DNA from 2 places in the Sulfitobacter sp. THAF37 genome. Region 1 is predicted to be linked to the other one. Evidence: riboswitches for the same ligand, from Rfam matches in the RefSeq annotation. Region 1 holds a riboswitch; the other holds the start of a gene.
The links. Region 1 has a riboswitch for thiamine pyrophosphate ahead of thiC (phosphomethylpyrimidine synthase ThiC). Riboswitches for the same ligand answer to the same signal wherever they lie in the genome.

Region 1 (11,043 bases):
TCACCGGGCGCGACCTGAGCCACATGGGTGTCGACGGCGAAGTCTTTGGCAACATGGACTACGGCAAGAAGGACCCGTCGCTGGGCTGGCGCTATACCGACGCCTGGCTGTCGATGGCCGGTGCCGGATCCAAGGGCGAGCCGAACGGCCTGCCGGTGGACGAATGGGGCATCCGGGTGAACGACCAGTCGCAGCCCGTCGGGTCCTGCGTGGCCCGTGGCGGCGCGACCAACGGCCCCGCGGCGGTCTATGCCGTGACCAAGGCCATCGAGTGGCTGGAAAAGTACACGCCCCCGGCAGCCGCGGGCATGACCTTCTCCGAAGCCGGCCCGATCCCGGCGCAGGGTAACGTCGCCCAGCAGATGTTCTGGTACACGGCTTTCACCGCCGATACCGTCAAGGAAGGTCTGCCCGTGATGAACGAGGACGGCACGCCCAAATGGCGCATGGCCCCCTCGCCGCACGGCGTATACTGGGAAGAGGGCACCAAGATCGGGTATCAGGACGTGGGGTCGTGGACGTTGATGAAATCGACGCCCGTGGACCGCGCGCAGGCGGCATGGCTCTATGCGCAGTTCGTCACCTCCAAGACCGTGGACGTGAAGAAGTCCCATGTCGGCCTGACCTTCATCCGTGAATCCACCATCCAGCACGAAAGCTTCACCGAACGTGCGGACAAGCTGGGCGGTCTGGTCGAGTTCTACCGCTCGCCCGCCCGTGTGGCATGGTCGCCCACCGGCACCAACGTCCCGGACTACCCCAAGCTGGCGCAGCTTTGGTGGCAGAACATCGGTGACGCCATGTCCGGTGCCAAGACCCCGCAAGAGGCGCTTGATGCCCTTTGCGCGGATCAGGAGCGGGTGATGGAGCGTCTGGAACGCGCAGGCGTGCAGGGCGACATCGGACCGAAGCTGAACGAGGAAAGGGACCCGCAGGAGTGGCTGTCGATGGAAGGCTCGCCCAAGGCGAAGCTGGAAAACGAGGACGAAGAGCCCAAGACCATCTCCTACGATGAGCTGATCAAGTCCTGGGAATAAGTCCCCATCATGATACCTGTATGGGGGGCGCAGGCCCCCCATGCCATTTCAAAGACTTTCCAATCTGCCGGACACGATATGAAATACGTTCTTTCCATCGACCAGGGCACCACATCCTCCCGCGCGATCCTGTTTGACGAAGGCCTGAACCTCCACGCCACCGCGCAAGAGGAGTTTCCCCAGATCTTTCCGCAATCGGGCTGGGTCGAACATGACCCCCGCGACCTCTGGGCGTCGACCGCCGGAACCTGCCGTCAGGTCATCGAACGGGCCGGGATCGACGCAAAGGATATCGTCTCCATCGGCATCACCAATCAGCGTGAAACCACTGTCGTCTGGAACCGCAGGACCGGCGAACCGGTGCATAATGCCATCGTCTGGCAGGACCGCCGCACCGGCGACTTCTGCCGCACCCTGCGCGAGGCAGGCCATGCCGAGATGTTCGCGGACCGCACCGGACTGCTGCTGGACCCCTATTTTTCGGCGACCAAGCTGAAATGGATCCTCGACAACGCCGAGGGCGCGCGCGACGCCGCCGCAAGGGGCGAGCTGCTGTTCGGCACGGTCGATACCTATCTGATCTGGAAGCTGACCGGTGGTGCTGCGCATGTGACAGACGCCACCAACGCGGCGCGCACCATGCTCTATGACATTCGCAAAGGCCGGTGGAGCCAGACGATCTGCGACCTGTTCGACATCCCCATGAACATGCTGCCCGAGGTGCGTGACAGCGCCGCCACCTTTGGCGAGACGCGCAGCGACCTTTTCGGGCGGCCCATTCCGATCCTGGGCGTCGCGGGCGATCAGCAGGCCGCGACCATCGGTCAGGCCTGTTTTGAGCCGGGGATGCTGAAATCCACCTATGGCACCGGATGTTTCGCCCTGCTGAACACCGGCGATACCCCGGTGCGGTCGCAAAACCGGCTGCTGACCACCATCGCCTACCAGCTCGACGGCAAGCCGACCTATGCGCTGGAGGGGTCGATCTTTGTGGCCGGGGCGGTCGTGCAATGGCTGCGCGACGGGCTGAAGATCATTCGCGAAGCCTCCGAGACGCAACCGATGGCCGAGACCGCCGACCCTGCGCAGGACGTTGTGCTGGTTCCGGCCTTCACCGGTCTCGGCGCGCCCTATTGGAACCCGGACTGCCGTGGCGCGGTCTTTGGCCTGTCGCGCAATTCCGGGCCAAAGGAACTGGCCAAGGCGGCGCTGGAAAGCGTGGGCTATCAGACCCGCGATCTGCTCGAAGCGATGCACGCCGACTGGACCGGGCAGGGGGCCGATCCGGTCCTGCGTGTCGACGGCGGGATGAGCGCCTCGGACTGGGCGATGCAGTTCCTGTCCGACATCATCGACGCCCCCGTCGACCGTCCGCAGGTGCTGGAGACCACGGCGCTTGGCGTTGCCTGGCTGGCGGGGATGAAAGCGGGCGTGCTGCCCGACCGCGATGCCTTTGCCAAGGGTTGGGCGCTGGACCGGCAGTTCGAGCCGTCGATGGACCCGGCGACCCGGGACCGCAAGTACGCCAACTGGAAGCGTGCGATCAATGCGACGCTGGCCTATTGAAGGTGACGTCAGCGGCACGGCACTTCGCCATTTCCTGCCCGACGGCGGTGCATTTCGGCACCGGGCGTTCGGCGGATCTGCCCGACCTGCTGGGGCCGGGGTCCGCGCGGATCCTGTTCGTTCAGGGCGGCAGCGGTCGGGCGGCGGCACCGGTTCTGGCCACGCTGCGCCGCGCGGGTTATGACATCACCGTGATCTCCTGCGGGGGCGAGCCGGGGATCGGCGACGTCAATGCGGCGCTGGCTGGGCTCGACCCGCCGACCCATGTCATCGCATGCGGCGGCGGCGCGGTCCTGGACATGGGCAAGGCGCTGGCGGCACTGGCCGAACACGGCCTGACCCTGCCAGAGGATTTCGCCGATCTGCCGCCGCTGCCCGCGCGGCGCGACATCTCCCTGATCGCGCTGCCCACCACCGCCGGGACCGGGGCGGAGGTGACAGCCAACGCCGTGATCGACGTGCCCGCGAAAGGCGCCAAGATCAGTCTTCGGGGGGCGGCGCTGATCCCCGACATCGCCGTGGTCGATCCTGCGCTTGCGCAATCGGCCCCTGCGTCCGTCACGCTCGCCTCCGGTCTCGACGCCGTGACCCAGGTCATCGAAAGCTACACCTCCAACGCCGCAACCCCGTTCACCACGGCACTGTGCGGCCCGGCGATCCCGCTGGGCCTGCGGGCGTTGCGCGGGGTCGTCGATGCGGCGGACGACCCCACCGCGTGGGAGGACATGTGCTGGACCAGCCTGTCCAGCGGCCTCGCGCTGGCAAACTCCGGGCTGGGCGCGGCGCATGGTCTGGCCTCTGTCCTCGGGGCGCGACTGGGTGCCCCGCACGGTGCGCTTTGCGGCAGGCTTCTGGTGCCGACCCTTCGGACGAACCTTGCACACGCCGACGCGGTGCCCGAGGTACGGGACCGGATCAGGTATTGCATCGCGGCAATCGACGCGGCGTTTCCTCCTGCGGCAGGCATGGGTCCGCTGTCCGGGTTCGAGCAGTGGATGAACGACCGGGGGCTGCCCCGGTTGTCGGCGCATGGGCTGGCGCTCGGTCACATCGAAGATCTGGCCGCACAGGGCAGCGCCGCGTCCTCAAGCCGCAAGAACGCTGTGCCACTGCCCGCCGAAGGCTACGTCGCAATCCTGTCGGACGCCTTTTAGGTCGGCCGCGCGGCGCCAGACGGCGGGCGCGGGTCACTGCTTGGGCAGGGCCCAGGCGATCACCTCGTCGCCCACAGGGGTTTCCATGAAATGGTGGCCCATGGCCGTCACCATGACATACTGGCGCCCGTCCACCTCGTAGGTGATGGGGTTGGCCTGACCACCGGCGGGCAGCACGGTGGACCACAGGGTCTCTCCCGTTTCGATGTCGATGGCGCGGAACAGGTTATCCGTCGCGGCGGCGATGAACACCAGACCACCCGCCGTCACCACCGAGCCGCCGTTGTTCGGCGTGCCGATGTCGAAGGGCAGCATCGACGGAATGCCGAACGGTCCGTTGCGGCGCGCGGTGCCCAGCGGGCGGTCCCACAAGGTCTTTCCGGTCGCAAGGTCGATGGCCCGTATCCCGCCATATGGCGGACGGGTGCAGGGCACGCCGGTCACGTCGTTGCGCCAGCCCGCATTCACATTGATGCCATAGGGCGATCCGGCCTGCGGATCGGCGGCGCCTTCCGCTTTCGCGCCGGTCTTGCCCCCGGCCTGCTGTTCGTTGATCGGCTGCGAGGTGACTTCGTCCCGCGGCACAAGCCGGTTGTAGTTGGGCACATCGTTGTAATTGGCCACGATGATCCCGCGATCGGTGTCCACCGCGACCGACCCCCAGTCGGACCCGCCATTGTAGCCCGGATACTGGATCCAGGGTCGTTCAGTCGAAGGCGGGGTGAAAAAGCCATCGTAGTTGGCCCGCTGGTACTGAATGCGGCACCACAGCTGGTCGATGGGGGTGAAACCCCACATGTCCTTTTCCTCCAGCCGGGGCTTTCGCAATGTGTGCCATTCGCTGACCGGTTGCGTATCCGAAATGAAGTCTGGTTCGACCTCGCCTTTCGGAAGATCGGTCAGTTCCCCCACCGGGGTCAGTGGCGCGCCCGTCTCGCGGTTAAGGATGTAGATGTCGCCCTGCTTGGACGGCAGCAGCACCGCAGGCGTCCCCTCGTAGTCCAGCAATGTCGCCTGTGAGCCGAGGTCGTAATCCCAGACATCGTGCCGCACGGTCTGGAAATGCCAGACAGGCTCGCCCGTGGTGGCATCGAGCGCCACCAGCGACGACGCATATTCGCTCTCTGCGTCGGACCGGTTGGAGCCGTAATAGTCGACCGAGGAATTGCCCATCGGCAGGTAGACATATCCAAGCTCCTCGTCGGCGACAGCCGTGGTCCACATGTTCGGCGTGCCGCGGGTATACACCTCGCCCTCGGGCGGGCCGTTGCGGTTCTGCTCCGGCGCGGCAAGGTCCCATGCCCAGGCCAGTTCGCCTGTCACCGCGTCGTAGCCCCGGATCACGCCCGAAGGCGCGTCTTCGGCCTGGCCGTCCTTGACCTGCGCCCCGGTCACGATGACCCCGCGCACGATGGCCGGGGGGGCGGTGACGGCATACCAGCCCGGAACGCGTTCGCCGATACCCTGCCAAAGATCGACGGTGCCATTCTCGCCGAAGCCCTCGCAGGGGCTGCCGGTGGCAAGGTCCACCGCGATCAGCTTGGCATCCAGCGTCCCCTGGATCACGCGGGTTGCGCAGGGATCGTCGTCGCCGGCGTCGGGATCGGTGTAGACCGACACGCCCCGGCAGGTGGCGCCATAGGGGATCGCCTCGTTCGGGACGCCGGGGTCGTAACGCCAGTTTTCTTCTCCGGTGGCCGCATCGACCGATATGAGGATGTTCATCGCGGAACACATCACCAGATCGTCGCCGATCTTCAGCGGTGTGACCTCGGGCGAATATTTTCCTTCCGCCGTGCCCTCCGGCAGGTCGCCGGTGTGAAAGGTAAAGACTTCTTCCAGTTGCGCGACGTTTTCAGGGGTGATCTGGTTCAGCGGGGAATACCGCGTGGCCTGCGCGTCTCCGCCCCAGAAGGGCCAGTCCGCGCCGACCTCCCGCTGTGGCCGCGCGGCCCTGTCGTCGTCTGCTGCCCCCGAGGGTGGCAGCTGGTCCGACTGTTCGACTGTCGCGGGTGGCGTGGCGGGATCGGGCGACTGAGCCTGCTGCGCATGCAGCGAAAGCGCGCCGACCAGCAAGGCGATAAGGGCGGAAGAGATAAGACGCATCATGTGGAACCTGCCGATGTGAATGTCTTGGAAGCGTGGCGCGACAGCGCGGGAATGCACAGCAGTACGAAGATGAGGATCAATGTGGGTGCCACGAGGCGCGGCACCTGCGCCCACCAGTCGGTCCCGACCTCCCACCACGCCCAGATCACGGTGCCGATCCAGACCGCGAGATAGACCCAGACCGCCCCCATCATGTACCGGTTAAGCAGGACACCGGTCACAAACAGACCCAGGCCAGCCAACCCGTAATACCAGCTTCCACCGAGCAGGATGAGCCACGTCCCCAGGCAAAAGATCAGCGCCCCGAGCAGGATGCTGATCCAACCTAATATCTTGACCCCCCAGACGGTCCTGTGACGGTCCGGATGATTGGGCAAAGCTGTCGTGTCTGGCATGAAACCTCCAATGACATGGAAGAGGTTGGGGCGGGGATTCAATTATCCTCGTGAGCAGAACGATCTCTCATCGGCATCCGTTCCATGCCGAACAGGTTTTTTCCACTTCCGGCATCAGCGCATTGTCGCTCAGGCCGACATCGGCCCGCCGAAAGAAGCAGCGGGAAGGCAAGGCGCACAAGCCTCCCGTCCGGCTGCCGTTGACAAACCCGGTGTCCCCGGCGCAGTCTGGCCCCACTCACCCGGGGGGTCCCGACAAGGGGCTGAGATACTGCTGGCGCTTGCAGCGCAGTGACCCGACGAACCTGATCCAGTTCACACTGGCGTAGGGATGGTGCACCGGCTGCATGGGCGCAGGGCCCGACATGTCTTCGACATTTGTGCTGCCGTTTCCTCCATTCGACGCGGAACTGGGTCTCCAACGCTTATGGCCATGGAGGCTCCGACCGATGAAAGACCTGACCCCAACCGTCACCACCGGGCCGCTGCCCGCCTCGCGCCGCGTCTGGCACGCGGGCGAGCGGCACCCCGAGATCCGCGTGCCGATGCGCGAGATCGACCTGCACCCCACGGCGGGCGAGCCGCCCGTCACCGTCTACGACAGCTCCGGCCCCTATACCGACCCGGAGGCCGAGATCGTCCTCGACCGGGGCCTGCCGCGCCTGCGCGAGGGCTGGATCGCGGCCCGTGGCGATACCGAGACCTACGCGGGCCGCGACACGACTCCCGCCGACAACGGCTTTGCCGAGGGGGCGCGGCTGGTGCCGGAATTCCCCGTCCGCAATCCGCCCCGTCGCGCAACGGAAGGCCGGGCCGTCACCCAGATCGCCTATGCCCGTGCCGGGATCGTGACGCCGGAAATGGAATTCGTCGCGATCCGCGAGAACCTCGGCCGCAAGGCACAGGCCGTGGCGCTGGCGCGGGACGGCGAAAGCTTCGGCGCGGCGATCCCGGACATCATCACCCCGGAATTCGTCCGCGACGAGATCGCCAGGGGCCGGGCGATCATCCCCGCCAACATCAACCACCCCGAGGCCGAGCCGATGGCGATCGGGCGCAATTTCCTCGTCAAGATCAACGCCAACATCGGCAATTCCGCCGTGACCTCCTCGATGGCGGAAGAGGTGGAAAAGATGGTCTGGGCCACGCGCTGGGGCGCGGATACGGTTATGGACCTGTCGACGGGGCGCAATATCCACAACATCCGCGACTGGATCATCCGCAACAGCCCGGTGCCCATCGGGACCGTGCCGCTGTATCAGGCGCTGGAAAAGGTCGATGGTGTGGCCGAGAACCTGAGTTGGGAGGTCTTTCGCGACACGTTGATCGAACAGGCCGAGCAGGGGGTGGATTATTTCACCATCCACGCAGGGGTCCGGCTGCACATGATCCCGATGACGGTGAACCGGGTCACGGGGATCGTATCGCGCGGCGGGTCGATCATGGCCAAGTGGTGCCTGCACCATCACCGCGAAAGCTTTCTCTACCAGCATTTCGACGAGATCTGCGACATCGCGCGGGCCTATGACGTGTCCTTCAGCCTCGGTGACGGGCTGCGCCCCGGCTCCATCGCCGATGCCAACGATCAGGCCCAGTTTGCGGAACTGGAGACGCTTGGAGAACTGACCCAGATCGCCTGGGCCAAGGACTGCCAGGTGATGATCGAGGGGCCGGGCCATGTGCCCATGCACAAGATCAAGGCCAATATGGACAAACAGCTTGCGACCTGCGGTGAGGCGCCCTTCTACACGCTCGGGCCGCTCACCACGGACATCGCGCCGGGGTATGACCACATCACCAGCGGCATCGGGGCGGCGATGATCGGCTGGTTCGGCACCGCGATGCTGTGTTACGTGACGCCCAAGGAGCACCTCGGGCTGCCGGATCGCGACGACGTCAAGACCGGTGTGATCACCTACAAGATCGCGGCCCATGCGGCGGATCTCGCCAAGGGGCATCCGGCGGCGCAGGCCCGCGACGATGCGCTGAGCCGCGCGCGGTTCGAATTCCGTTGGGAGGATCAGTTCAACCTCGCGCTCGACCCCGAAACCGCCCGGTCGATGCATGACGAGACCCTGCCGAAAGAGGCCCACAAGGTCGCGCATTTCTGTTCGATGTGCGGGCCGAAGTTCTGCTCCATGCGGATTTCCCACGACATCCGCGCCGAGGCGCAGAAGGACGGCATGGAACGCATGGCCGAGAAATTCCGTGAAGGCGGAAAGCTGTATATCCCGCTGGAGGACAAGACATGAGCCAGAGACCCGAAACCCTGCTGAAGGCCCTGCGGGACGAACCGCCGCTGGTGCAATGCATCACCAACTACGTTGCGATGAACATCGCCGCCAACGTGATGATCGCCGCCGGGGCCTCGCCCGCGATGGTATCCGACGCCGAAGAGGCCGAGGAATTCGCCGGCATCGCCGGGGCGCTGACAGTCAACATCGGCACGCTCAGCGCGCCCTTCGTCGAAGGGATGCGCGCCGCGATCCGGGGGGCGCAGAACGCGGGGCGGCCCTGGGTGCTGGACCCTGTCGCCTGTCAGGCCACCGGCTACCGGCGACGCATCTCGGCCGAACTGGTGGCGCTGGGTCCGACGATCATCCGGGGCAATGCCTCGGAAATTCTGTCGCTGGCGGGCGAGGCCAGCCGGGGCCAGGGGGTCGACGGGCGCGACGCCGTCGAGGCGGCGCAAGAGGGCGCGCGGCTTCTGGCACGCTCCAGCGGGGCGGTGGTCGCAGTAACCGGCGCGGTGGACCATGTGACCGACGGCAACCGCGCGGTGCGGATCGAGGGCGGCTCGCCCTTCATGCCGATGAACACCGCGCTTGGCTGTTCGCTGACCTGCCTCTGCGGGGCCTATGCGGCGGTGGCCGAAGATCCCTTTGACGGTGCGGTGGGCGCGCTGGCCCATTTCGCGGTGGCGGGGACGCAGGCGCATGCGGGCGCCGCGGGGCCGGGCAGCTTTGCGCCACGGTTCCTCGATGCGCTGACGGCGGTCACGCCGGAGGCGTTGGCCGACGTGGTCATCCGCGACGCGGCGGTGCCCGCGTGAGGCGATGTCCTGACCTCTCGCTCTACCTCGTGCTCGATCCCGGCCTTTGCGCCGGGGTCGGCATGGTGGAAACCGCCCGCGCCGCCGTGGCGGGCGGGGCGACAGCGGTGCAACTGCGGGACAAGACGGCAGACACCGCGCAGATGATCGAGACGGGTCGCGCGCTGAAGACCGCGCTGGCGGGGACCGGCGCGGTGCTGATCGTGAACGATGATGTAGAGACCGCCGTCGCCATCGGGGCTGACGGGCTGCACATCGGGCAGGGCGACATGGCGGTGGCCGAGGCGCGCGCGCGGATCGGCGCGGCGATGCTGCTGGGGCTGTCGGTCGAGACACCCGCGCTGGCCGCCGCCGCCAATCCGGCGCTGGTCGATTACATCGGCGCGGGGCCGGTCTTTGCCACGCGGTCGAAGCTCGATCACAAAACGCCAGTGGGCTTTGACGGGTTGGCGGCGCAGGTCGCGGCCAGCCCCGTGCCCGCCGTGGCCATCGGCGGGCTGAAGGCCCACCATGTGGCGCAGGCCTTCAGCGCAGGCGCTCAGGGCGTCGCCGTGGTGTCCGCGATCTGCGGCCAGCCCGACCCCGAAGCCGCCGCGCGTACCCTGAGGCAGAGGATCGACCGCCAACCGGCGTGAACAGGGCGTAGAGGCGGGCGGCGAAAGCCGCCCGACCGTGCGGGTCAACCGGCCCAGACCATATGCGCATTCTCATGCGGCAGGCCTTGGTCGTCGTGACCCCGGCGCGAGACTTCGCCGAACCCCTGCGCGGCATAGAACCGCATCGCGGCCTCGTTGGCGGTATAGACCTCCAACGATAATTCCGCCTTGCGCGACTTGGTCCGCGCGATCAGCGCGCACCCGATGCCCTGACCCTGACGGGCCGGGGCAACGAAAAGACCGCCGATGAAGCTGTCGAGCAGGCTGATGAAACCGACGGGACGGTCGAAAAGGCAGGCCACCGTGGTGTCTGCCAGGGGTAGGTATCGGTCCTCGATCAGCCTGCGCTGCTCGGTCAGGCGCGCCCGCCCTAGAAAGGGGTGCGCCCGCAGGGAGGCGTCGAACCAGACGTCCGACAGGGGTTTGAGATCCGTCGCTTTGTCGAACGGTCGGATCACGAGGTCTGAGGTGTGCATCTGTGCTCCTCTCAAAAGAAATGACAAACAAAAGCCGTCGGCAGAATCTGCCGGTTGAGGCCCAGGGGGCGGTTCAGCTTGGGCTTCTGTGCATCAATCTCCTTCTGAGGGTGCCAGCATGTTGGACATTGTTGCGCCGAATGGCAAGACGGGGCGCCCTCGGTTCAGCGCGGCGGCCAGAGCGCGTGGAAGTGATGCACCGGGCCGCGCCCCCGGCCCACGCCCAGCCGGTCAGCCGCGGCAAGCGCCCCGTGAAGATAGGCCTTGGCCTCTCCGACAGCTTCCGGGACGGCCATCCGGGGCAACAGCGCCGCAATGGCGGACGACAGCGTGCAGCCCGTGCCGTGGTCGTTGGTGGTGGCGATGCGCGGCGCGGGAAAGGCGGTGACGCCCCCGGGTCCCGCCAGAAAGTCGGTGCTGTCGGCGCTGCCCTCCAGATGCCCACCTTTCAGCAGCACCCAGTCCGGCCCCATCGCCAGTAGATCGGGCAACGCCGCCTGCATGGCATTTGCTGTCCAGTGATCCTCACGACCCAGCAGGACCGCGGCCTCGGGCAGGTTGGGTGTGATCACCGTCGCCATCGGCACCAGCAGCGCGC
Region 2 (11,043 bases), on a different replicon from region 1:
CAATACCTTGGGCGCGGTGTCTTCCGGCCGCGCGTCGGGCATGCGGCGCAGAATGGCGTTGATCCGCAGCAACAGCTCCTTCGGCTCAAACGGTTTCGCCAGATAGTCATCGGCGCCGGCTTCCAGCCCCTCGATGCGATTGTCGGTCTCGCCCTTCGCTGTCAGCAGCAGGATCGGCGACTGCATCTTTTCGCGCAGGGACATTGTCAGGCTCAACCCGTCTTCTCCCGGCATCATGACATCCAGCACGATCAGGTCGAATTCCAGACCCGACAGGATACGTCGGGCATGTGCCGCGTCGCGCGCCGCCGTCACCAGAAAGCCGTGCCGCATCAGAAATTTCCTGAGCAGCGTACGGATGCGTTCGTCGTCGTCGACGATCAGCAGATGCGCGTCCATGCCGCTCATCCGCCGGTTTCTCGCAGCCGCGCGTAGCTCGCACGCATTTCAGGGTCCATCATTGCCTCCAACACCCTGCGGAACCCCGCGACAGCCTCCGGTCCCGCCTCTCTGTAGGCCGCGCGCAGCCGGGCGCGCTGGGCGTCGGACAGCTGCCGCTCCAGCGTCTGACCGTCTTCGGTAAGATACAGATGGCGTTCGCGCTTGTCATTTCGTCCTACCCTGCTTTCAACCAGACCATCGGCGATCAGACTGCGCAAGACACGGTTGAGTGACTGTTTTGTAACTCCGAGAATGTTGAGCAGGTTGTTCACCGTGGTGCCGGGGGCCCGGTTGATGAAGTGGATCGCCCTGTGGTGGGCGCGGCCGTAGGCCAGGTCCATCAGAATGCGGTCGGGGTCTGCGGTGAAGCCGCGGTAGGCAAAGAACATCGCCTCACTGCCTTGCCGCAGCTGTTCGTCCGTCAGAAACAGAAGGTTCTCGCCGCCGCTACCTGCTGGGGCGCGTCCGTCCGCCATGTTACACCTCTTGCCTTTGGGCGACGACATTACGTCAGCGTTGTTGACACTCCAAGAGTGAAACGGTAGGGAATCGCAACTTTTGCGACAGAATGTGTCCGATACTGACACTGTTTGCGCAACATTTCTCAATCGTGGAGTGAAGATATGGTGGTAGGTGCCTATGATGACCGGGACGGTCACATCTGGATGGATGGCAAGATGGTCGACTGGCGCGAGGCCAATGTCCATGTGCTGACCCATGCCATGCATTACGCCTCTTCCGTGTTCGAAGGTGAACGCGCCTATGGCGGCAAGATTTTCAAGAGCCGCGAACATTCGGAGCGGCTGATCCGCTCTGCCCGGATGATCGACTTTGAAATTCCCTATTCGGTGGACGAAATAGAGGCAGCGAAGGCCGAGGTTCTGAAGGCCTCCGGCCTTGAAGATGCCTATGTCCGGGCAGTGGCCTGGCGGGGTGTGGGTGAGGATATGGGCGTGGCATCGGCTCGCAATCCCGTGCGTCTGGCAATCGCCGCATGGGCCTGGGGTGCCTACTACGGCGATGCCAAGATGAATGGCGCAAAGCTCGATATCTCCAAGTGGAAGCGCCCCAGCCCCGAGACGATCCCCGTTCATGCCAAGGCGGCGGGCCTCTACATGATCTGCACCATGTCGAAACATGCGGCAGAGGCGAAGGGTTGCTCGGACGCGCTGTTCATGGATTACCGCGGCTACGTGGCCGAGGCGACGGGCGCCAACATCTTCTTCGTCAAGGACGGAGAGGTCCACACGCCCGACGCCGACTGCTTTCTCAACGGCATCACCCGACAGACGGTGATCGGCATGCTGAAGGACAAGGGCATCACAGTGCACGAACGCCACATCATGCCGGAGGAGCTGGAAGGATTCGAGCAGTGCTGGCTGACCGGCACCGCCGCCGAAGTGACCCCGGTAGGACAGATCGGCGACTATACGTTCGAGGTCGGGGCAATGACCCGCGACATCGCGGACAGCTACGAAAAGCTTGTCCGGAGCTGACAGCCGCCCGAGTCTGTGGGGGAGGCTGGCGCCTGCCAGACGGATCAACGCTGAACTGGCCGAGAGCAACGATTTTTGGCCGGTATCTTCTTGAAAGCGGCGCAGTCGTAATCCAGGACGAAAAGCCGCGCCCGTGTTGGCCGGGCGCGGCAGTCTTAGCGTTCAGTAGAGGGCAACTGGGTTGATCATTGCCTGGACCGTTCCCTTGATCCGGGGCTGGCCGAGGACAAACATGAACTCGTTCACCCCGTCGCGTAGCAAGGGGCCGACGTTCATGGTCTCAAGAATGTAGATCCCGTTGTCCTTCAGCAGGGTGACATGGCCATAGAACACCTTGTCCCCTTCAGCGGGCGGGATGGCATCCAGCCCCCAGGTATCAGCGCCCACCGCCAGCGGGTTGAGCGAGGCGAGATAGACCGCGCCCTCGTTTGTCAGGCCGGGTTCCGCGCTGCCCCATTGCATCGGGTCGCTTTCCAGCATCCCTTCGGTCCAGCCGGTGTGAAACAGGATGATGTCGCCCTCACCCATGGTGATGCCTTGCGCCTCGGCGGCAGCCTTTATCTCTTCCGATCCGAAGTGTTCCCCGGCGGCCATAACCTCTTTGCCGGCATGTTTGGCCATGTCGAGGATCACGGCCCGTCCGACCAGTGGCGGCACGTCATGGGTGCCCAGCTTGGTCAGGCCGGTGATGGCGGAAATCTCCTTTTCGTCGAGGCAGTTGTAGTAATGCCCGCCTTCGCCCAGATGCCCCAGCCCATCCAGCTGCGAACCGATGCCGATCCAGGTTTGGAGTATATCGTCGTTGTAATTGCCCTCGTAGCCGAAGCTGGACAATTTCTGCCCGCCCTGCTGGTTCGGTTGCACCACCTGCAGGTTCAGCGACCGGGGCGGAAAGGCGGGTGTGTCCGGTCCGATGGTGATGCCCAGCGGCATGGATTTACCCTGTTTGATCAGCTTGGCAGCCTCCAGCGTGCGTTCGGGCGTCACCAGGTTGGCGGAACCGATCGTGTCATCCGCACCCCATTTCGAAGGCGCGCAATCCTGCGCGAAGCTGGCATTTGCCGCCAGTACCAGCGCGGCCAGTGTGGCGGTCATCAATCTTGTCATGGTTTTCCTCCCTAGAATTGCGGGCCGCGGGCGAGATTCGGTCGGGCCCTGAGCAAAGGTTACACGAAAACTTCCCGGTCACGGGAATCCCCGGTGGATTGGTCCGGGCTGAACCGGGCAGGGGCCGGGTAATTACCCACGGGGAACCCGGTGAGACGGGATGTGTCGGATGCTGTCATGAAAGCTTGAAAGACTTGTCATGAAACTGTCGGCAGGCCGTTACGCGGCTGCGGTTTGTGTGGCGCAGAATTCATCCAGACAGGGAAACCCATCCATGACCAGACTTCTGCGCCCGACCCGCCGCTCCATGCTGGCGGGGTCCGCCGCCTTTGCCGCAACGCTGGCGATGCCGGCCATCAGCCGTGCGTCCTCCCGGCCCGTGTTCACCCACGGTGTCCAGTCCGGGGATGTGGATACGAACTCCGGCATGATCTGGACCCGGACCGACCGCCCATCGCGTGTCATGGTCGAAGTGTCGACCACGGAGAGCTTTGCAAATGCACGGCAGCTGCCCAGCATGGACGCGGTGCCGGGCCATGACATGGCGGTCAAGCGCCTGCTGCAGGACCTGCCGAGCGATCAGGACATCTTTTACCGGTTCACCGCCGCCGATCTGACCGACCTCAACGTGACCTCCGAACCCTTGGTGGGCCGGTTCCGCACCGCCCCCACGGCGCGCCGCGATGTGCGATTTGCCTGGTCCGGCGACACGGCCGGTCAGGGCTGGGGCATCGACGCGGATGGCATGCGGACCTATGCCACGATGGCCCGCCATACGCCTGATTTCTTCCTGCACTCGGGCGACACGATCTATGCCGATGGCCCGATGCAGGATGAGGTCGAATTGCCCGACGGCGGTGTGTGGAAGAACGTTGTCCTGCCCGATGAAAAGCGCAAGGTCGCCGAAACGCTGGACGAATATCGCGGCCAGTGGAAATACAACATGCTGGACGAACATGTGCGGGCGTTGAATGCGCAGGTGCCGACGTTCATGCAGTGGGACGACCACGAGGTCGTCAACAACTGGTCCGCCTCCAAGGACCTGAGCGGCGATGACCGTTACACCGAAAAATCCGTGCATGTCCTGGCGGCCCGCGCCGCTCAGGCGTTCCACGAGATGACACCGCTGCGGATCACGCCCGCAGAGCCGAACCGCGTCTACCGCAAGATCAACTATGGTCCGATGCTGGACGTTTTCTTTCTGGATCTGCGCAGCTACCGAGGCCCGAATGGTGCATCTCAGGAAAGCGAGATCAACGCGGACAGCACGATCCTGGGGTCCGAACAGATGGCATGGCTCAAGCGGGAGCTGACAAACTCCACGGCGACGTGGAAAGTGATCGCCTCCGACATGCCGATTGGTCTGGTAGTGCCGGATGGCGACAAGATCGAAGGCGTGGCCAACAAGAACGACGGCGCCCCCGGCGGTCGAGAGCTTGAAATCGCGGAATTGCTGCGGTTCATCAAGAACGCGCGGGTGCAGAACACCGTCTGGTTCACCGCAGATGTGCATTACACGGCGGCACATTATTACAACCCCGACAAAGCGCAGTTCCAGGACTTTGAACCGTTCTGGGAATTCGTGTCAGGGCCGCTGCACGCGGGCACCTTCGGGCCGAACGCGCTGGACGCGACATTTGGCCCGGAGCTGAAGTTCGTCAAGGCGCCCGCTGAGGGTCAGGTGAACCTGCCGCCGAGCGCCGGATTGCAGTTCTTTGGCCTTGTCGACATCGACGCGCAGACGCAGCAGATGACGGTGCGGCTGATGGACCGGGCAGATACCGAACTTTACTCGGTCACGCTGGACCCCAAGGGCGCGTCGATCTGAATCACGCCGTTCGAGGTATCACGTAGGGCGGGCCGAACAGGTCCGCCCTATTTGCGCAGCGCGGACAGGCCGACGCCCGTGCTTTCAAAACCGCCGTCAGAAGCGATGACCTGCCCGGTGACATAGCTGGCCTTCTCCGCGCAGAGGAATACGATGACTTCGGCGATCTCGCGCTCCGTGCCGTAGCGGTTCAGCGGTATCGCGTCATGGTAGGCGTCGATGATGTCCTGGGTATGCACGGCCATCGCCAGTTTGGTCCGCACCGGGCCGGGGCAGACGCAGTTGGCGCGGATGCCGTATTCACCCAGTTCCGCCGCCTGTTGCCTGGTCAGCTGGATAACCGCAGCCTTGGAGGTGCCATAGGCGACCCGAAGAGTAGAGGCACGCAACCCGGAGATGGAGGCGATGTTGACCAGGGCGCCCTTTGTCTCCTTCAGCGCCGGTGTGACCGCCTGCGACATCAGGAATACGCCATCGAGGTTGGTGTCCATCACCCGGCGCCACCGGCCGAAATCTGTCTGTTCGATCGGGCCGAAATCGGCGACGCCCGCGTTGTTCACCAGCGCGTCGATCCGCCCGAAGTGCAAGAGCACATCCGCGACGGTCTGGTCCACTGCCCCCGGGTCCGACACATCGCAGACATAGGCGCTGGCCGCCTGACCAAGGTCGGCGGTTGCCTTTTGCAATTCCTCCGCGTCGCGGTCCAGTGCCGCGACCAGCCAGCCCTCTTCGATAAAGAGCCTTGCGGTGGCCAGCCCGATGCCACGCGCAGCGCCAGTGACGAGCGCAACTTTCGCGGTCTTGCCGTCTTGGGTCGTCATCAGAAATCAACGCCCTTCTGCGCCTTGATCCCGGCCTTGAAGGGGTGTTTCACCTCGGTCATTTCAGTGACCAGGTCGGCATAGTCGCAGAGTTCCGGTTTCGCATCGCGGCCGGTCAGGATCACGCCGGTACGCTTGTCGCGGGCCTCCAGCCCTTCGATGACCTGATCGACAGACAGGTATTCATACCGCATGGCGATGTTGATCTCGTCCAGCACGACCAGATCATAGTCGCCGCTTTCCATCATCTCGCGGGCCTTGGCAAAGGCGGCCTGGGCGGCGGCGATATCGCGTTCCTTGTCCTGGGTGTCCCAGGTGAAACCTTCGCCCATGGTGTGCCAATCCACGCCGCCGAGCCGGTCAAAAAACAGCCGCTCGCCGGTCTTCCACTTGCCCTTGATGAACTGGACGACGCCAACACGTTGCTTCCAGCCGAGGGCACGTACCACGACGCCGAAGGCGGAGGATGACTTGCCCTTGCCTGCGCCGGTGTGGACCAGCACCAGCCCAGCCTCGGGGTCCTGCAGTTCGGCCACCTTCTTGCGCTGCTCGGTCTGACGCTCTTGCATCTTTTCCTTGTGGGACTGATCGGTCATGGCACTCTCCTATTCGAGGGTCAGGATTTCGGGTCGGATACGGCCCGTACTTTGCTGCGGTCCATGCCCAGCTGGTGCTCGCGCCAGATAACGAGAACGCCCGCGCAGATCACCAGCGCGGCCCCCGCCAGCATCATGATCGTGGGCAGTTCGCCGAAGATCACGTAGCCGAGGATGATCGCAAACAGCATTGAGGTATAATCGTAGGGGGCCAGCATCGACACGGAGCCGAACCGGTAGGACGACGTGACGAGAATTTGTGCGACCCCGCCGACCAGCCCGGCAGAGACCAGCAGCAGCGCGGTCTGGCCGGTGGGGACGACCCAGCCGAACGGCAGGGTGAGCAGTGACAGCACCGAAGCGGTGGCGGAGAAATAAAAGACGATGGCGGCGGTGTGTTCGTTCTGCACCAATTGACGCAGGTGTACCTGGACCAGGCTGCGCATCATGGTTGCGCCGAGGATCAGCATGGCGCCGACGGTGGCCATGTGGTCAAGCTGTGAACTGCCGAAGCGGGGCCAAAGGATGATCAGCACCCCGAACAGCCCGACCGCCACCGCGCTGATTCGTAGCAGCCGGATGCGTTCGCCCAGCATCACCGCGGCCAGCAATACGGTGAAGATCGGGGTGGCGAACCCGATGGCCGTGACTTCGGGCAGGGGCAGCAGGCCCAGACCGGCAAAGGTCAGGCCCATCGCGGTGGTTCCGAACAGCCCGCGCCAGACGTGTCCCATCGGGTTCTTTGCCTTGAGCCCGATTTTCAACTGTCCACGGTGAGCGAGCCAGATCAGGATGATCGGGATGGCAAAGAGGGATCGGAAGAAGACCTGTTCGCCCGGCGGAATCTCGTCCGAAGTGGATTTGATGATCGCCGACATGCAGGTGAACAGGAAAATCGCCGTGATCTTGAGAGCAACGCCGAGCGCGGGTCTTGCTGAGAAATCCTCGACCTTCATGGATGGCTCATGCGCCCGGGCCGATGATGCCGCGATTCTCGCCCACCTGTCCCCGGTGCAGCAGCATGTGGTCAAGCAGCACGCAGGCCATCATCGCCTCGCCCACCGGGACCGCGCGGATGCCGACGCAGGGGTCGTGGCGGCCCTTGGTGATGATCTCGGTTTCCTCGCCGGTTTTGGTGATCGTCCTGCGCGTGGTAAGGATGCTCGAGGTCGGCTTGACCGCGAAGCGCACCACGATGTCCTGACCCGTGCTGATCCCGCCGAGAATGCCGCCCGCGTGGTTGGAAGAGTATTTCGGCCCCGCCCGTTTCACGACCGGCAGGCCGCCATTTGCAATCATGCGCTTGTTCAGCGCCTTGCGCACGACCTGAAGCGTCATGCCGCCCTTGGTCTCGGTGAAATGGAACAGATCCTTCACCTTGAACCAGCGTTCCTTGTCGTTCTCGTTCTGAGGACGGATGATATATGCTCCGGTGGAGTCCAGTCTGGCACCTTTGAAAAAGACCTCGACGATGTCCTCGGACGCGGTGGGAGCGAATATTTCATCCGCGTTCAGCTCGCCGGTCAGCATCGCCGCCGACATGCCTTCACCGATCTCCACGCCTTTCACCGCGTTGATGCTCATCATCGCGGCGGCCAGATCGGTGTCCAGCTTGCCGTAGACCGGGGCGCCAAGACCGGCGGGCACGCCGCGGGCGACAACTTCGATGATGGCGCCCACGCTGCTGCCGGATTTGCGCAGCCCGTCAAGGTAGTCGGCCCAATCGGTCGCGGCTTTGGCATCGGGTACCCAGAACGGGTTCTGTTCGATCTGGTCCCAGTCAAAGGCATCGCGGTCGATCTTGTGCGGGCCCATCTGCACCATGTAGCCGGTGATCTGCACATCGGGCGCCATTGCCCTGATCGCCTCGCGGGCCAGTCCACCTGCCGCCACCCGAGCTGCGGTTTCACGGGCCGAGGACCGCCCGCCACCGCGATAGTCGCGCACACCGTATTTCTGGAAATAGGTGATGTCGGCGTGGCCGGGGCGGAACTTGTCCTTGATGTCTCCGTAGTCCTTTGACCGCTGGTCGGTGTTCTCGATCATCAGCTGAACCGGTGTTCCGGTCGTCACCCCTTCGAACACACCCGACAGGATGCGGACCTCGTCCGCCTCGCGCCGTTGCGTCGTGTATTTGTTCTGCCCCGGTTTGCGGCGGTCCAGCCAGTGCTGGATCATTTCGGCATCCACCGGGACGCCGGGGGGGCAACCATCGACCGTGGCACCCAGGGCGGGTCCGTGGCTTTCGCCCCATGTGGTCACACGGAAAAGGTGGCCAAAGCTGTTGATCGACATTGCGAAGCTCCTTTGATGACCCTGTTACCGGGGCCGTTGGGGGGCCTCAAGCGGTTTCGCCTTGCAAGTCCGCAACCGGCGGCCTAGCTCTTGTCATACCTCGGGGGGCTGAAAAGCTGAGATGTACGTGAGTGCGGACCCGTTGAACCTGAACCGGTTAACACCGGCGGAGGGAAGGTATGGACATCCATCCAACGCTTTCTGACGCCGCATATTGGAGGATGCCATGAGACATCTCACTTTTGCTGCTGCAATGACACTCGCCGCGGGCGCAGCGCAGGCCCAGACGCCTGTGCTGACGGTCTATGCGGGGGATTACTTCACATCCGAATGGGGCCCCGGCCCGACGATCGAGACCGAGTTCGAGAAGGTTTGCGATTGCGATCTGCAATTCTCGACCGGCGATCTGATGCCGCGCCTGCTGCTCGAAGGCGAGCGGACCAAGGCGGACGTGGTGATCGGTCTGACGTCCGATGTCACGGCAAAGGCGCGGTCGACCGGGCTTTTCGCGCCGCATGGACAAGACAATTCCGACCTGACCCTGCCCATTGAGTGGACGGATGACGTCTTTCTGCCGTTCAACTACGGGCATACCGCCTTTGTGTTTGATGACACCCGGATGGAGAATCCGCCCGCGACATTCGACGATCTGCTGAACATGTCCGACGACGTGAAGATTGTGATCCAGGATCCACGCACGTCGATTTCCGGTCTCGCGCTGGTGCTGTGGGTCGAGGCCGTCTATGGCGACAAGGCGCAAGAGGCCTGGAGCAAGCTGGCCCCGAAAATCCTGACGGTCACGAAGGACTGGTCGACGTCCTACGGCATGTTCACCGATGGCGAAGCGGACATGGTGCTCAGCTACACCACCTCGCCCGCCTATCACATGTTCGCCGAAGACGATTTCACCAAGCACGCGGCGCTGTTCCCCGAGGGTCACTATTTCATGGTCGAAACCGTGGCCAAGGTGGCGCAAACCGATGTGCCCGAGCTGGCGGACCAGTTCATGTCCTTCGTCATGTCGGACACGTTCCAGACGCAGATTCCGACCGCGAACTGGTCGCTGCCTTCGGCCCTGCCGCAGGAACAATGGCCCGAAGGCTGGGCCGAACTGGACCTGCCCGAGAAGGTGCTGTTTTACGACGAGGCTGAAGCCGCCGCCGTGCAGGAGAAGGCGATCGAGGCATGGCGCAGCGCGCTGACCCAGTAACGCGCAACGCGGGCATCACCGCTGCCGCCGTGACGGTTGCGGTGGTGCTGGCCGCAGGCATCGGAATACTCTCGCGTGCCGAACCGGGCGGCTTTGGCCCCGGCGATCTGGCGGCGATCCGTTTTACCGTGGTGCAGGCGCTGCTTTCGGCTGCCTTTTCCGTGTTGCTTGCGATACCGCTGGCCCGCGCCCTGGCGCGGCGGAGGTTCTTCGGGCACGGGGTGCTGGTGATGCTGTTGGGGGTGCCGTTTATTCTGCCTGTCATCGTTGCGGTGATCGGGCTGCTGGCGGTTTTCGGCCGCAACGGGCTGCTCAACACCGGCCTTGTGGCCCTTGGACTGCCGGAGCTGTCGGTCTATGGGCTGCACGGTGTCGTGTTGGCCCATGTTTTCTTTAACTTGCCGCTGGCCACGCGGCTTCTGTTGCAGGGCTGGCAAGCGGTGCCGGCGGAACGCTTCCGGCTGGTCGCGCAACTGAACCTTAGCCCACGTGCGGTGGCGCGAACACTGGAATGGCCGCTGCTGCGCCAGATCGGGCCCGGAGCCTTCGCCCTGATCTTTGTCATCTGCCTGACCAGTTTCGCCGTGGCGCTGACGCTGGGCGGGGGGCCGCGCGCCACGACCGTTGAACTCGCCATCTATCAGACCTTTCGCTATGACTTTGATCTGACCCGCGCAGCCCTGCTGTCGCTGGTGCAACTGGCCGTCGCGGGAACCGCGGCTCTGGCGGCACTGTGGTTCGTGCCTTCTGTGGGCATCGGCGGCGGTCTCGACCGGGTGCCGATGCGTTGGGATGCCCGCAGCGGGCTGCAACGCTGGTCCGATATCGCGCTGATCCTGCTGGGCGCGGCCTTTCTGCTGGTGCCGCTGGGGGCTGTCGTGCTGCGCGGTCTCTTGGGGGTGCCGCTGATGCCCGCATCGGTCTGGCAGGCGGCGGGCGTGTCGCTGGGTGTCGCGGGTCTGAGCATCGTGGTCCTGTTGCTGCTGGCGCTGCCGATGGCCGGGTGGATCGCCGGGCGCGCGACCGGGGGTGTTGAGGCAATAGGCCTTTTTGGTCTCTCCGCCTCGCCACTGATGATCGGGACGGGATGGTTCATCCTGCTGAATCCGGTGGTAGACCCCGCCGTGCTGGCGTTGCCGGTGACCGCGCTGGTCAATGCGCTGATGGCGTTGCCGTTCGCCCTGCGGATCATGGTGCCCCGCCTGCGGGATACGCTGCGTGAATATGGGCGGCTGGCCACGGCGCTGAA

Region 2: linked by a shared signal. The riboswitch ahead of FIU94_RS04260 (thiamine ABC transporter substrate binding subunit) and the one ahead of thiC (phosphomethylpyrimidine synthase ThiC) in region 1 are both predicted to bind thiamine pyrophosphate.

The regions. Positions count from the first base shown of each region.
Region 1 covers NZ_CP045377.1:20,605-31,647, forward strand. Annotated here, with positions in the region: gene FIU94_RS19970 (ABC transporter substrate-binding protein) at 1-1,037, shown strand, start outside; gene glpK (glycerol kinase GlpK) at 1,116-2,603, shown strand; gene FIU94_RS19980 (iron-containing alcohol dehydrogenase) at 2,606-3,757, shown strand; gene FIU94_RS19985 (pyrroloquinoline quinone-dependent dehydrogenase) at 3,791-5,866, opposite strand; gene FIU94_RS19990 (glucose dehydrogenase) at 5,863-6,261, opposite strand; TPP riboswitch at 6,495-6,611, shown strand; gene thiC (phosphomethylpyrimidine synthase ThiC) at 6,711-8,513, shown strand; gene thiM (hydroxyethylthiazole kinase) at 8,510-9,313, shown strand; gene thiE (thiamine phosphate synthase) at 9,376-9,948, shown strand; gene FIU94_RS20010 (GNAT family N-acetyltransferase) at 9,993-10,445, opposite strand; gene thiD (bifunctional hydroxymethylpyrimidine kinase/phosphomethylpyrimidine kinase) at 10,610-11,043, opposite strand, start outside.
Region 2 covers NZ_CP045372.1:842,725-853,767, reverse strand. Annotated here, with positions in the region: gene FIU94_RS04305 (response regulator) at 1-408, opposite strand, end outside; gene FIU94_RS04300 (MarR family winged helix-turn-helix transcriptional regulator) at 405-917, opposite strand; gene FIU94_RS04295 (branched-chain amino acid aminotransferase) at 1,068-1,937, shown strand; gene FIU94_RS04290 (cyclase family protein) at 2,100-3,044, opposite strand; gene FIU94_RS04285 (alkaline phosphatase) at 3,319-4,872, shown strand; gene FIU94_RS04280 (SDR family NAD(P)-dependent oxidoreductase) at 4,920-5,693, opposite strand; gene cobO (cob(I)yrinic acid a,c-diamide adenosyltransferase) at 5,693-6,289, opposite strand; gene FIU94_RS04270 (DMT family transporter) at 6,310-7,245, opposite strand; gene aroC (chorismate synthase) at 7,253-8,584, opposite strand; TPP riboswitch at 8,676-8,776, shown strand; gene FIU94_RS04260 (thiamine ABC transporter substrate binding subunit) at 8,811-9,794, shown strand; gene FIU94_RS04255 (thiamine/thiamine pyrophosphate ABC transporter permease ThiP) at 9,770-11,043, shown strand, end outside.